DNA from 2 places in the uncultured Merdimmobilis sp. genome. Region 2 is predicted to be linked to the other one. Evidence: riboswitches for the same ligand, from Rfam matches in the RefSeq annotation. Region 2 holds a riboswitch; the other holds the start of a gene.
What was found. A riboswitch is a leader RNA that binds a small molecule or an ion and turns the genes downstream of it on or off. The one in region 2 is predicted to bind glycine.

Region 1 (7,798 bases), on a different contig from region 2:
TGCAAAGTTTACGGCGTGCAGTCCGAAGGCGCCCCTGGCATGGCGGTCTCCTTTAAAAACAAGAAGATCACCGAGTGCGACGCCAAAACCATTGCCGACGGCATCCAGGTAAAAATGCCCGGCGACCTGACCTTTGAGATGGTTTCCAAATACGTGGACGATGTAGTTACCGTTTCCGAGAATGAAATCGCCTCTGCTATGCTTGCCCTGGCCGAGAAATCCAAGATCGTGGCCGAAGGCGCCGGCGCCACCCCTGTGGCTGCTGTCCTCTTCAACAAACTGCCTGTCCAAGGCAAAAAAGTGGTCTGCGTGGTCTCCGGCGGCAACGTGGACATCAACACCTACACCAAGGTGCTGACCAGAGGACTCACCTACACCGGCCGCATGGCCAAGGTCACTGTGGAGATGGCGGATAAATCCTCCCAGCTGCCCGAAATCCTGGCCGCTGTAGCCGCTACCGGCGCCAACATCATCGGTGTCACTTTCGACCGCGCCAGAACCCAAGGCGATGTCACCTCCTGCGCTGTGGAGCTGACCATGGAAACCAAGAACTTCGAGCACATCGAGGAGATCAAAACCGCCCTTTCTTCCAAGGGCTTCCAAGTTTGCTAGTTCCTCCAAGCTTGCAACCGATACATAAGAAACTCCCCCAGGCATTGCGCTTGGGGGAGTTTTTGTATATGCTGTGGACAAAATCCTTGCCCTTTTGCCGCCGTATGAGACATGAAGAAATATCGCCCTGTGGGCAAACAGGCCGAGGGGCCGGGCTTTTAGCCCTCCCGGTTGTCCCCATCGGGGTCGCAGCTGTCGCAGTACAAATCCAAGGGGCCGGAGGTGGGATTTTGACAGCTATCCCCCTTGCCCATGCACCAATACTGGCCTTCGGACTTGGTATCCCTTTTGCTCTCCTGCGCAAGCATCCTCCAGGCCACCTTCCAAGGCAGCCACTCCTCCCACCAGGGGACCGGCTGCTCTATCCCCGGGGCGGAAGCCCCTTGGATGGTTTCCAGCTCCCGCTGCAATTCCTCCACCTGGGATTGAAGGCGGTCAATCTGCTGGTTTGCCGCCCAGCCGCCGCAACCCGATAAGCCGAGGCAGAGACACAAGACGAGTGCCAGCCATCCTTTCACATGTATCCCCCTGTTCTAATCGTTGTAGTGTAATCCTATTATAACCGATAAAAACAAATACTTCAAGTTGGATTACACTATTAAATGGTGTATATTTTGTCCAAGATTCATTACCCTTTATCTAGAGGGGGGATCGTATGAAAATCGATTACAATCTTTTAGGTCGGCGGATTGCCCGCCTGCGCAAAGAGCGGCGCCTGACCCAAGACAAACTCTCAGAAAAAGCGGAAATTTCCAATAATTACCTGTCCAACATTGAAAACGGCCGCTCCATCCCCAGCCTGGAGACCCTGGTGCGCCTGTGTGAGGCCATGGAGGTCACCCCAGACACTGTGCTGATGGGCACCGTCACCGATGGGAAACAGTATATGAACGACGACATCCAGCAGCTGTTAGCCCAGTGCACACCCCAAGAAAAGCGGTATGTCATCGGAATTCTCAAGGTTTTTTTGGCGGAGCGTAGCCGCCCCTAATCGCTTTTGCCCCCTTGTGGAAGGGGCCGGGTATTCCCGGCTTCCCCCCTGAGGGGGATTTTTTTGACCTTCTTCCCTGGGGCAAGTTTAACTGCACCGCCACAGCCCGAACTTGAAAGGACGTCTCCTTTCCTTCCACAGAAGTCGCAAAAAACCGGACCCGCCATAACTCTTTTCCAGAAAAAAACAAGGCATAGAAGCAGGTCTGCCTCTATGCCTTGTATAACAGAATCCGATTACTGCTGCACTTCCTCAATGGATTTGCAGACGTTGTGGGTGATGGGGCTCCACTCCACCTTGCGGAACAGGGCCACAATGGAGATGGGCACATAGGTGAAGATAAAGACGGGGAAAGTAAAGGTGTACCAGATCTTCTTCCAAGGGGTGGTATTGATCTCTTTCCACTCGGTGATAGTGGTCAGAAGGCCGAAGGCATACAGCACCAGGTAGAAGTTGCACAAAGAGGCCATCAGCGCGCTGGTGGTCGCAGGAATGATCCCGGGGATGGTCGTGATGTTCAGTAGGCCGCACAGCAGGAAAAATGCGTTGATGAAAACGGTGAGCAGCGATGCGATCATGGCCGGCGAAATGGTCATGAGCATATCAAAGCAGGAGAAGTTGCGGTCGGGGAACATGGTGGTGACCAGTTTGCCGCCGTAATTGTAGAACACCTGGTAAAAACCCTTAGCCCAGCGCAGCCGCTGGTTCCAGGACTGTTCCCACGTGGTGGGCTGCTCGTCGTAAAGCTTGGCCTTGCCCGCGTAGCCGATGCATTCGCCGGCGATGGCGCTGTCTATCGAGAATTCAATGTCTTCGGTGAGCAGGTGGTGCTTCCAGCCGTTGTTCTTTTTGATGATGTCGTTGTGGACCAAAAAGCCGGTGCCGGAGATGGCGCAGCTGGTGCCCAGAATCATGCGGGGGTTGTTGAGGTACTTAGCCTCCCGCAGGAACCACAAAGAGTATCCGGCGGAGAGCCAGTTGGTGTCGTAGTTTTTGGAATTGCGGTAGCTGGTAACCACCCGGTAGCCGGCGTCAAACACCTTGTTCATTTCGGCGATGTAGTTTTCATCCAGCAGGTTGTCCGCATCAAAGACAAAATAGCCCTCGTACTGGGTTTTGTCGTTGGTGCGCTGCAAAATTTTAAAGATAAAGTCCAGGGCGTAACCCTTGCCCACCATCTGGCGGTTGTTGCGGACATACACCTGGGCGCCTGCCTGGCGGGCCACCTCGGCGGTGTTGTCGGTGCAATTGTCGGCCACCACATAAATGTCCACCAGCTCGGCGGGGTATTTCTGTTTCTTGATGCTGTTGATCAGCTGGCCGATGACCGCGCTTTCATTGCGGGCCGCAATAACTACCGCGAACTTGTGCAGGTCCTTGGGGGTCAGGTCCGGGGTTTTGCGGACCAGGGCCACCAGGGCGTAAAAGATCTGGTATGCATAAGAAAAGGTAAATAACAAAAAGATGGCGAGGTTAAACGTTTGAATAAAGGATAACAAGATTTTTCCCTCCAAAGCGGTTTTGCCGTCAATTCTAGGCAAAACATTGTTTTTCCATACTTGTGCCATTATAGCATCATTTTCTGAAAAAACAATTGACATTTACTATTTAATACAATTTTGTAAATTTTTTTGTGTGTAATTTACAAAATAGTTGGAAGAGCCTCCACAAAGCACACATAGAATTACCTGCATTTTACAGAGAACTGTTCCTAATACTTAAAAGCCGTCTATGTTGTCCTCACTTTCCCCCACTTAAGCCCTGTGGACTGACCTAGATTTTTCCCCGGAATGTGGTATACTTATCTTCACATACGTTTGATGGAACGCGCGGGTCCGGGGCCTCTTTCCCCGCCGCGCCATCCCAAAAAGGAGGGCATTTTATGGACGACCGGCAGGCGCTTCGGCTCCATTCCCTGGGAGAGAAAACCCCACAGCTGGTGTTTCGAAATGGTTTGGTTTTCAATGTGTTCACCGGGGAACTCCTCCCCGGTGACATCGCCGTGCAGAATGGGGTCATCGTCGGGGTGGGGTCTTACCGCGGGGAGCGGGAGGTGGATCTGGGTGAACGGGTAGTGATCCCCGGCTTGATCGACGCCCACATGCACCTGGAATCCACCATGGTATCCCCTCGGCTGTTCGCCGAAAAAATCCTTCCCTGGGGCACCACCACCCTCATTGCCGACCCCCATGAAATCGCCAATGTGCTGGGGGCCAAGGGGATCTCCTATCTCTTGGAGGAGACGAAGGGCCTCCCACTCAACGTCTACCTCATGCTGCCCTCCTGCGTGCCCGCCACCCGGTTTGAACACAACGGCGCGCCCCTTTCTGCCCAGGAGATGGCCCAGTTCCTCCACCATCCCCGGGTGCTGGGCCTGGGAGAGGTAATGGACTGCCCCGCAGTCCTCGCCGGAGATCCGGACAAGCTGGAGAAGCTCCGCCTCTTCGCTGGAAAGCCCATCGACGGCCACGCCCCTGGCCTCACCGGCAAGGAACTGGCCGCTTACCGCCTCTTGGGGGTTTCTAGCGATCACGAATGCACTACCTTCCAGGAGGCGCTGGAAAAACTTCGCTGCGGCATGACCATCCAGGTGCGGGAAGGCTCTGCCGCCCGGAACCTGGATGCCATCCTCACCGGTGCTGTAAAAATGGGCCTGCCCCTGGACCGGTTTGTCTTCTGTACCGACGACAAGCACCTGGACGACATCGCCCGGGAGGGCCATATCCGCTGGAATGTGCTGCGGGCCATTCAGCTGGGGGTCCCGCCTGGGGAGGCAGTAAAGATGGCCACCCTCTACCCTGCCCACCTCTATGGCCTTTCAGATTTGGGGGCCATTGCCCCTGGATTCCGGGCCGATCTGGTGGTGCTGGACAGTCTGGAAGAGATGGCCGTCCACAGCGTGTATAAAGATGGGGTTCTGGTCTCCCGAAAGGGCAGCTCCCCCACCCTGCCGCCCAACCCCCGGCCCATCGACCCTGCCTGCTTGGACACCGTCCACCTGGGGCGCCTCACTCCAGAAAGCTTAGCCCTCCCCGTCCAGGGGGAGATCCCGGTGATCACCCTTCTGCCGGGGAGCATCGTCACCAAGAAAGAAATCTCTGCCGTGCCCACTGCGGGCGGCTGTTTCCAGCCCCAAGGGGAGTTTTATAAAATCGCAGTGGCCGAGCGCCACCACGCCACCGGCAATATCGGGGTGGGGGTTGTCAAAGGCTTTGGCGTCAAAAACGGGGCCATCGCCTCCACCATCGCCCACGACGCCCACAACATGATTGTAGTGGGGGACAACGACCGGGACATGCTCCTGGCCATGGAGGAACTGGCCCGCTGCCACGGCGGGTACACCGTGGTGGAAAACGGCCGGGTGGCCGGCACCCTGCCCTTGCCCATCGCCGGTCTGTTCACCGACGACCGCACTGCCGATATCCAGGGCAAACTGGGGGAGCTGATCGCAAAGGTCCGCGCCATGGGGGTGAGGCCGGAGGTGGAGCCCTTCATCACCCTCTCCTTTGTGTCGCTGACCTGCATCCCGGAAATCCGCATCACCGACCTGGGGGTCTTTGACTTCGCCACCCAGTCCTTCCTTTTGCCGTAAACCCATCCCCGTCCCCCTTCAAAAATAGAAAAACCAAAAGACGAGGCAAAGGCCGGCGGTTTCCCGCCGGCCTTTGCCTCGTCAAACAAAAATCCAAAATTTCAGGAGAAACAAAAAGAAAGTGAAGTTAAATATCCTGCTGGGCGATCAGGCTCTGGATGTCACTGACCATGGAGAGTTCCCTTTCGCTGCCCGAGCAGGCGGATTTGAGCCGTTCCATGGCCCGGATCATCGACGGGGAGGTAAAGCAGCTGCCCACCAGCACCTGGGGGATCTTCTGGATCACGTCCACCTCGGTGGAGTCGGAATAGACAGCAGCTTCTTTAATCCAGCCCTGTTCCATCTCCAGCTGGATTTGCAGGCTGCCCCAGGGCAGCCGCTCGGCCAGTTCGTAAGTGTAGGGGATGAACCCGCCCATAGTCCATTCCTGGGAGGCGTTTTTCTCCTCCAAGGCGCGGATGCGGTCCTCGTCGATCTCCGCTGCGTTCAAACGGCGGGCGATCTGGCCAAATTCATGGCCCATGGAGTCGATGATCTGTTCCCGCAGGGCCTCCACCGTCAAGGAGGAAAGGCACTCCTGGAGGTTGACCACCTTGGAGCGGATGGAATCCGCCCCTTTGGATTTGACCCGGGAGGAGGCGGGATTGATGTATTTGCACACCCGGGTCAGGTTGGAATTGACCATAATACTGCCCCGGTAACAGGAGTGTCCGTCTTTTGTATAGGTGACGCTGTTGCAGAATTTGCGGCCGTCGGCCATGAGGATGCCGCTCTCCGACCGGCCGGCGTCGATGCCAAGGCCGCGGACCGCCCGCAGGATCACCCCGCTCAACCGTTTGTCGTCCATCTCCTCCTGCAAGGTGAGGAAGGAGAAGTTGAGGTTGCCCAGGTCGTGGAAACAAGCGCCTCCCCCAGCCAGCCGCCGGGAGATGCGGGCGCCGTTTTTCTGTATTTCGTTGAGGCGCAGCTCCTTGCGGGCATTCTGGTTGCGGCCGATCTCCACCGTGTTGCGGTCCTGCCACAAGTACAGGATGCAGGTGTTTTTGCCCACCTGGGTCATCAGGTATTCTTCCATCGCCAGATTCCGGTAAGGGCTGGTGCTGTCGGCGATCAGGTATTTGATGGTGGTAATCATGGCTCTTCCTCCAGTCCGGGGCTTGGCAGCCCCTGTGTTTCAAAGGCCCCCACACGCAAAAAGGCGCGCGGGGAGGTTCCCAGCACGCCTCTGTCCTTGACCTGAAAGATTCTCCACAAACGGGATTGCTTCTTCGGCGCCTTGCGGCTTTCCAGAGTTTCGTCATGATCCGGTCCTTTTGCCTGAGAGTTTCTTGCGATTTCCCCTTCGGCGCCCTGTGGGTCTCTCCCGGATCATTCATCCGATTCTATCTGTATGGCCTGTGCATCCACTTTATTGCAACAAAAAAGAGGCGCACAGAAATTGTACGCCTCTGTTCCTAAACCTGAAAGATTCTCCCCTAGGGGGATTGCTTCTTCGGCGCCTAACGGCTTTCCAGAGTTTCGTCATGATCCGGTCCTTTTGCCTGAGAGTTTCTTGCGATTTCCCCTTCGGCGCCCTTATGGGTCTCTCCCGGATCATTCATCCGAATCATTATGGTGTTTCTTCTTAGTCCACTATACCCCATCTTTTGCAGAATGTCAACAAAAAATTGCGGCCCATAGGGGGAAAAAACAGAGGAAATTTTGTGAAATTCCCCGTATTTCCCAAAATATGGGCCGCACCGCTTCCTTATCTCCGTGCAAAGGGGGAGAAAACAACCCCCTCACCCCAAAACTGGCGCCGTTCTAGGGGATTTTCGCTTACCGCATCCGGTAGCCGTGGTCCAGGGGGCCGCTCCCCTTGCCCAAATTGAGCCCTGCCAGCAGCGCGCCGGTGAGGTACTTCTTCGCCCGGAACACCGCCTCCTCCAAAATCAGCCCCTTGGCCAGGTTGCAGGCAATGGCCGAGGAGAGGGTGCAGCCGGTTCCATGGGTGTTGGGGTTGTCCACTTTGCGGCCGGGGAACCAAATGGGGCAGTCCTCATAATAGAGGAGGTCGTCGGCCCGGTATTCCTGGTGGCCTCCCTTGATGAGGATGGCCCCCCGGCAGAAGAGGGCGATCTGTTCCGCCGCCCGCTCCATATCCCCATTGGATTGAATCGGTATCCCGGAAAGGCATTCCGCCTCGGGGATGTTGGGGGTGATCACATCCGCCAGGGGCAGAAGGCGGGTCTTGAGGGCCTCCACCGCATCCTCATTGAGGAGGCGCCCCCCGCTGGTGGAGACCATCACCGGGTCCACCACGATGTTCTTTGCCTCATATTCCTCCAGCTTGTCGGCGATGGCGGCGATGATCTGGGCGTTTGCCACCATGCCGACCTTCACCGCGTCCGGGCGGATATCTTGGAACACGCAGTCGATCTGCTGGGCCACAAAGTCTTTGTCCGCCTCCAGCACCCCATACACCCCGGTGGTGTTCTGGGCTGTCAGGGCGGTGATAGCTGTCATGGCGTACATGCCGTGGGCGGCGATGGTTTTGATGTCGGCCTGGATGCCTGCGCCGCCGCTGCAATCCGACCCTGCGATGGAAAGCACTTTATACATAC
Region 2 (7,798 bases):
CATAGTCCACCTCATCTTTGTTGATGCCGGTAGCTTTGATCAGGTGCAGCAGGGAGAGGACGCAGGAAGCTTTGGAAACCAGGTTTTCATGGATGACATGGGCGGAGAGGTTGGTGTCCACATCGTGAGCTCTCTTCACATAGCCCACCAGTTTGCCCTCATGATACAGGGGCTCAGCGTGCTCGTCGTTGACAAAGTGCTCAATCTCGCTCAGCTCAACACCGTCTTTGATCTTGGCGATCATGTCCTCGGTGTACAGAGGATGGGCTTCAGCCTTGGGTTTGACAGCGGCGACAAAGGATTTCTCCAGGTGGCACAGATCAAACACGTCGCAGATCTGCATCAGCATCAGGAATTCATCCTGGGGCATGATTTCACCGTATTTGCCATAGCGGTCGCAGACAGGGGCCTTTTTGTCGTACCAGGGCTGCTCATAGGTAGCCAGCTCATCGGGGGTCATGTTGCCGATGTAGGTCTGGTTGGGCATATAAGCGAGGACTTCCTCGTAGGAACGCAGATGCTCGGGAACCTTTTTCAGGTACTCGGAATCGGGGTTGACAATCTTTTCAGTGGTCTGGGTGGTGCCGTTCTGCATCACCATATCAGGGGTGAATGCCAGGATATAACCCGCGCCTTTAATAACACTGTTCATTGGCTGATTACCTCTCTTTTTTGATTTGTCTTCATTATACGAAAGGTTGGCAGCAAAAGCAATAAAAACTTTTGTAAAGGGCTTTTGCCGCGCATTTTTCCAAAAAGGATCAGCAGCGCATGATATGAAAAATGGTGATGCGGTGATATTCTCACCACATCACCATTCTCATGTCATTCAGCTATTAGTATTTGCAGTATTCGCTACGGATATTGTTCATCTCTTCACAGATAGAATCGATATCCATAACCATCTCCATCATACCAACCTGCTCGTCATACACATCCGCGTTGACTTCGGCTTTGATCTCGGGCTCGCAAATGTGATAAACCTTAAGTCCCAACTGGACATTTGTCAACGGACCTGCGAAAGTGGGGTCACCGGCGGTGACAGTTTCAGCTGCCAGACCGGAAGCCTCGCTCTCAGCGGCACCCAACATCACAACGATGTTCTCGGGGCCGTACTGATCAGCGAAGTCTTTGACTCTCTTCTGATTCTCAAGATCCATTGCACCTGCGGCGGTTCAGACGAAGCACTCAGTGGCAGAGTAGACGACGTCTGCGCCGGCAGTTTTCACGCATTCTTCAATAGCGGGTCCGGGAACGCCGTCACGGTCGCCAATGATGATGACTTTTTTGCCATTCAAAATGCTCATGAAAGCTACCTCCTTTTTAGAATTTTTATTTATTAAACGGATGAAACCGCTTAATACAGAATAGAAATAGGGGAGAGGGGACGATTACAGATATTTCTGAATCATGGCCTCGATGGAAGCCTCAGTGGCCTCCTCTTTGACGACCTCGTCGATCTTCTCGCCATCCTTGTAGATCGCCATAACAGGCAGACCCAGGATCTTCTGGCCAATGGCCAGTCTGCGGGCCTTGGTGGTGTTCAAGGAGCAGAATTTGATCTTGTCGCCGTATTTATCAGCGCAAGCATGGACAAAAGGCATCAGAGCAGCGCAGGGAACGCAGCCATCGCCATAGAAGTCAACAAATACGTAGCCGTCTTTGTACTCCAGAACTTCAGCGTTAAAATTATCTTTGGTCAGATCGAGCATGGGAAACACTCCTTTTCATTTCAGTGGAATCGGTGATTAACCCTCGATGTATTTCTCCGCCTGGGTGGCAGCAATAGCACCGTCCGCAGCAGCGGTGACGACCTGTCTCAGGCTCTTCACACGGATATCGCCAGCGGCGAATACGCCGGGGATGTTGGTCTTCATGTTGTCATCGGTCACAATATAACCGTTCTTCATTTCAACCTTGCCCTCGAACAGTTCGCCGTGAGGCTCGAAGCCGATGAACACGAACACGCCAAAGGTGCCGTCCTCTTCGTTGGCAACGATCTCGCGGGTCTCGCCGGTGACAGTATCCTTCACGACCATGGAGGTCAGGATGCCATCGCCTTTGAGCTCTTCAACAGTAGTGTTCCACATAAACTTCATCTTAGGATTGGCAAATGCTTTCTCCTGGATGGATTTTGCAGCGCGCAGCTGGTCACGTCTGTGGATCAGAGTCACCTGACGGCCAAACTTGGTCAGGTACATAGCCTCTTCCACAGCGGAGTCACCGCCGCCGACCACGTAGATGTCAAAGTCCTCAAAGAACGAGCCATCGCAGGTAGCGCAGTAAGATACGCCTTTACCGGTGAACTCTTTTTCACCGGGGCAGCCAATGGGCTTGGGATGAGCGCCGGTGGCGATGATGACGGTCTTGCCGTAGTAATCGCCCTTCAGGCCCTTCAGGTGTTTGACATCACCCTCCAGCTCAACGTCCACGATGGTGTCTTTCACCTTCTGGGCGCCGAAATGCTCAGCCTGTTTAGCCATTCTGCCGATCAGGGAGGGGCCGGATTCCTCGTCTACGCCGCCGGGATAGTTCTCAATCTCAGCAGTGATGACGATTTGGCCGCCGTCTTTATCCTTCTCGATAATCAGGGTATCCATTCTGGCGCGGCCAGCGTAGCTACCGGCGGCGAGTCCAGCAGGACCCGCGCCGATAATAATGACATCATAAATTTTTTCCATATTCACACCTACTAGTTTTCAAAAATAGTCTGCTCAGTAACCTCGGTGGAAAGGGCTTTCAGTGCAGTGTCAAGAATTCTTCTGCGGATAGCTTTCTCCTCCTCAAGAGTCAGAGCAGGGTTGCCCAGAGGATGGGGGATAGCAATGGCGGGAACAATTCTGTTAGCGCCAACAGTCATGGAGATGGGGGTAACTGTGCAGATATGAACGACCGGGATACCAGCGCGCTCAATCTCTTTAACCATCGTTGCACCGCAACGAGTACAGGTGCCTCAGGTCGATGTGAGGATAACCGCGTCAACATTGGCATCCTTCAGCTCTTTGGAGAACTCATCTGCGAAGCCCTTGGCGCTCTTAACAGCGGTACCGTTACCAACGGTGGTGTAGAAGTATCTGTGCAGCTTGCCGATCTTGCCCTCTTTCTCATACTCTCTGAGAATGTCAACAGGCAGGACGCGGTCAGCATCCTCGTTGGCGTAGACAGGGTCGTAGCCGCCGTGAGCGGTCTCGTAAGTGTCGGCAGTCAGATCCATAACGCCCTCAATGTCATACTTGCCGTATTTGGAAGCAGAGGAGGACTCGATGTGATCGGGGTTGCCTTTGGGGACGATACCGCCAGAGGTTACCAGAGCGATGGTAGCATGGGCGATGTCCTTGACAGCGGGGTTGGGAGCAACACGGTCGAAGTCAGGCATGGGGAACTCGGTGACGAACTCTTTGCCAGCCAGTTTCTTCAGCAGCATGTCGATAGCGCGGGCGGAACCTCTCTTGGTGTCGAAGAAGTTCTTCCGGACGCCGTTGGGCATATAACCTTCCTCAGCGGAAGCACCGATCTTCTCACCTTTAGCCAGCTTCAGGGCGAGGGGAGCCATCTTCTTGACAGCATCTCTCATGCCAGCAGCGCTGTTTTTGGTGGCGACGATGTAAACGGAGTTTTTGAACATGTCTGCGCCGGGGTTCTCAACGTACATACCGGTCAGGACAGGGATGCCCAGCTCTTTTTTGACAGCGTCAGCGATGGTGCCGCAAGCGACGCCATAACGGCCAGCGTTGAAAGCAGGACCAGCCAGGAACATGTCAGCGTTCTGGGATTTAACCATGTCGATAACGGTCTTTTTGGCTTCTTCCAGGTTCTCGTTGAAGTAGGAGTCACCGCAGATAACAGTGGCAACGATCTCAGCCTCATCGCCGAAAGCCTGATTGAAAGCTACGCCAGGGCCTACAACGCCCTCTCTCAGCTCAGGTTTGATATCAGCCTTTTCCTCACCGCCGATGTTGGCGAAGAACTGGTTGATGTAGTGTACTACTCTAATTTTAGCCATTAGTTGTACTTCCTCCTTTCTACTATCTTGCGCTCAGGCAGTTGAAACCAACTTCGCTGGTAGCGCCGGTGATAGCCTGCAGCTCAACCAAAATGGTGCCGTCTTCCAGAACGTTGTTCTCGAAACCGCCGGCAATCTTATCGACGGGGCTCAGGTCGCCAATCACTTTGTCCAGCTTGGGCAGGGTGATCAGCTCGTTGGCGTTACCGCCGGTGACAACAGCGTCAGCGCTGGGGTCAGCGTCAGCCAGGGACTGGGAAGTACCGTCGCGGCCAGCGTACTCATCGGTGATGATTACGGTCTTGATGCCTTTGGCGGAAATCTTCTTGCAGTTCATGATCAGGTCGGTATCGGGGTTGCCGAAGCCTTCCTGGGAAACGATTGCGCCATCCAGATCCAGGTACTCGCAGAGCTCTGCGGTCCAGTTGGAGGAGCGCTCTTTATCAGCCAGGTAAACGTTCTCGTTGGTGATGATCATGCCCACAAAGTTGATGGTCTTGCCATGCTGAGCGAACAGGTCATGGACAACGGGGTTGTTCATGTGGATATAAGTGGGGTTCTTGTCGCAGGAGGATACGCAGTTACCAGACAGGATCGCGCCGTCCATAACCTCGGTGGGGTTGATGATGGTGGGGACGATCTTCTTGGCATCGACGCCGTACACATAGGTGTCGTGCATCAGGCCCTGGCTCTGCAGCATCTGGACGTAGCCAACGCGGGGCAGGTTGGGGTATTTCTCCATGCCCTCTTTCACGCCGTAAGTCTCGTAGGAGACAACCTCGTTGGGCTCAACAGATTTACCCAGCTCACCCAGGTAAGCAGCGACACGCAGACCAGCCATACGGTTGGCGTACTCATGCTCGTGCTGTTTCAGGCCGTCGATGGGGTTCATGACAAGAACCAGGTTGACGGTTTTGGAGAAAGGAGTGTATTTGGCGCCTTCGCCGGTCATATCGATGATGCCTTCCTGGAAACCAACGATCTTACCGGTGGTGACAACAGCGGAACCTCTCAGAGCGTGGGTTCTGCCGGTGCCGACAGTGGTGACTTTGGAGATCACGCCGGGGAAAATCCCGCCTTGACCCTCGACCTTGCAGCGGGGCTCGATTACGTCCTTAACAGGGGTAATGCGAACGCTCTCGCCGGGGCGAGCGATCTCAACTTCGCAGGATTTGATGTTTTCGTCCTCCAGGACGATCTTCTTAATGGCCTCTTTGTCTACGAACAGAACGCCGTTCTCGACTTTGGATTCATTTGAGAACTGAATATCATGGATATCGATGTATCCGACTTCCAATTTTCTCAAATTTAACACCTCCTTAAAATTTTGGCTTTGCGTATTTATCAACAAACCCTATTCAAATAGGATCTGCGATAAGGCTCCTTTTAGCAGCGTGGCGTCGATCACCTGGAAATCTTCCCGCATAGAATCGGGCATATGGGGGAATTTTACCGGGAATTTATCGCAAGTCACAATGCTGTTTTCGATCATCTCCACCGAATCCATGTCCAAAGACTGGGGTTTGATGGAGATCAGGACCGATTTATAAGGGGTTTCATTGGGCTTGACGCTGCCCGAAAGGGGATGGGAGTAAAGCCTGTGTCCCTTATGAATCTGGTCGCGGAGGGCAACCAACACATCGTGATAGGTGCCGTCGACGAACTCAACGGTATATTGCCCTGTAAGTTCGCGGACAACCAGGGGATTGTTGGTTACGATCTTAAACGTTGGCTTCATGAAGAACCTCCCGGAGCGTGATTGTCATTCCATACAAAAACAGAGCAAAACGCACCCTTTTATAGAAATAAAAATAAAATGGTGCATCCCGCTCTGTATCTAACCTGAGAGATTCTCCCTTGAGGGGGATTGCTCCGTCGGTGCTTACGCTCTCCAGAGGTTTGTCGGATTGCGGTGTTGGGACCTGAGATCTTCATAAGGGACTGCAAATCCGCTTACTTATTCCTTCGGCGCTGTTGCCAGACTCTCCCGCAATCGTCATCCAAATATCAATCTGTAAAAATGACTATATAATGTTTTTCTATCACACCATAATGATACACTACTTTTTTCTATAATACAAGTATTTTTTCCAGGGAAAATGGCAAAAATTATTGCAAAAAAATTGTCAATCTTTTATAGAACATTCCCTAGTAGGTGGATAGAATGGCTTTGATAGCGTCAACAGCAAAGTCAATTTCCTTGGGGGTGTTGAATGGGCCGATTGAGAATCGAACAGTGCCCTGAGGGAAAGTTCCCAAGGTCTTATGGGCCGATGGAGCGCAGTGCAGGCCGCACCGGGTCATAATCCCGTACTGGCTGTCCAACAAAAACGCGATTTCCGCGTTGTCGCGGCCGGTGAAATCCACCGAGACGACGGGGGCGCGTTTCATCGGGTCCTCAGTGCCGGCGATCCGGGCGCAGTCGAAGGCGGCTAGGCCCTCGCTAAAGCGCTTGGACAAAGTTTGTTCGTGCTGTAAGATGTTGCCAATCCCCTCCTTTTCCAGATATTGAAGCGACGCGTTTAAGCCGAAGATTCCCGGCAGGTTCATGGTGCCGGCTTCAAAGCGGTCAGGCAGGAAATCGGGAACCTCCTCCGAATCAGAGCGGCTGCCCGTGCCGCCGGAGATCAGAGGGTCAAGTTCCGCAGCCAGGGAATCTTCTATGATAAACCCACCGATGCCCTGGGGCCCGAGCAGGCTTTTGTGCCCGGTAAAGGTCAGGACGTCGATGTGCATATCAACAATGTCAATGGGGAAAACCCCTGCGGTCTGGGCGGCATCCACCACAAAGCGAATTCCATGCTTATGGCAAATGGCACCCACTTCCCGGATAGGCATCACTGTGCCGCATACATTAGAGGCGTGCAGCATCAGAATGGCCTTGGTGTTGGGGCGGATGAGCCCTTCCACCTGATCCAGAAGCAGCATTCCCTGGCTATTGCAGGGGATGCGGTCAAAAGAGACGCCCAGTTTTTCCATTTGTACCAAGGGGCGCATCATGGCGTTGTGCTCCATCGAGCTGACCAATACATGGTCGCCGGGGCGCAGCATACCTTTTATAATAAAGTTGAGAGAAGCGGTGATGTTGGAGGTAAAAATCACATTTTGAGGTTTGGGGGCATGGAAGAGACGGCACAGCCGTTCCCGGGTGTCATAGACGACCTCCCCTGCGCTGTAGGCGCCGGCATATCCGCCGCGGCCCACATTGCAGCCGATTTCCTCCATAAAAAGACGCATGTTTTCCACTACCCCAGGGGCTTTGGGGTAAGAGGTGCTCGCGTTGTCCAGATAAATTCGCTCCATAACGTCCTCCTATAATAAATCCTTTTTTATTATTTTACTCTATTTACCCTATATTCGCCACTGCTATTGGAAAATAAAATAGCTTTCTTGTCTCTATTGCAAATTACTATTTTACGATTGTTAAAAAACAAACTATACTATATACAGGGTCGATACGCCAGTAGGCCAGCTTTGCGGCTCTCATAGCCCGCTGGGGAAAGAGGCTCTGTATCATAGAAAGGTGGTTGGTAGAGAGATGGAAAAGAAAAAACTGATAGGGGCCGGTCTGTTGATCGGCTTGGTCTCGGTTGCCCTTGTCAAGCTGGGGAATCCGGCAAACATGGGTTTCTGCATCGCTTGCTTTTTGAGGGATATTGCCGGCGGTGTTGGACTGCACCGTGCCGCTGTGGTGCAGTATCTGCGCCCGGAGATTATGGGCTTGGTTCTGGGGGCGTTTGGCATGGCCTTGGCCAACAAGGAATTTAAGGCCAAAGGCGGTTCTGCTCCGGCAAC

Region 1: linked by a shared signal. The riboswitch ahead of RDQ42_RS08450 (lipoate--protein ligase) and the one ahead of RDQ42_RS08815 (GrdX family protein) in region 2 are both predicted to bind glycine.

The regions. Positions count from the first base shown of each region.
Region 1 covers NZ_CABRJC010000018.1:4,385-12,182, reverse strand. The annotation lists gene ilvA (threonine ammonia-lyase) at 1-612, shown strand, start outside; gene RDQ42_RS08470 (hypothetical protein) at 771-1,130, opposite strand; gene RDQ42_RS08465 (helix-turn-helix domain-containing protein) at 1,268-1,603, shown strand; gene RDQ42_RS08460 (glycosyltransferase family 2 protein) at 1,840-3,102, opposite strand; gene ade (adenine deaminase) at 3,486-5,195, shown strand; gene RDQ42_RS08450 (lipoate--protein ligase) at 5,323-6,330, opposite strand; glycine riboswitch at 6,491-6,571, opposite strand; glycine riboswitch at 6,715-6,796, opposite strand; gene thiD (bifunctional hydroxymethylpyrimidine kinase/phosphomethylpyrimidine kinase) at 7,014-7,796, opposite strand.
Region 2 covers NZ_CABRJC010000020.1:10,122-17,919, reverse strand. The annotation lists gene grdC (glycine/sarcosine/betaine reductase complex component C subunit beta) at 1-652, opposite strand, end outside; gene grdA (glycine/sarcosine/betaine reductase complex selenoprotein A) at 837-1,307, opposite strand; gene RDQ42_RS08835 (co-chaperone YbbN) at 1,392-1,712, opposite strand; gene trxB (thioredoxin-disulfide reductase) at 1,749-2,681, opposite strand; gene grdB (glycine reductase complex selenoprotein B) at 2,693-4,003, opposite strand; gene RDQ42_RS08820 (glycine/sarcosine/betaine reductase component B subunit) at 4,026-5,309, opposite strand; gene RDQ42_RS08815 (GrdX family protein) at 5,358-5,741, opposite strand; glycine riboswitch at 5,904-6,003, opposite strand; gene RDQ42_RS08810 (aminotransferase class V-fold PLP-dependent enzyme) at 6,152-7,306, opposite strand; gene yedE (YedE family putative selenium transporter) at 7,542-7,798, shown strand, end outside.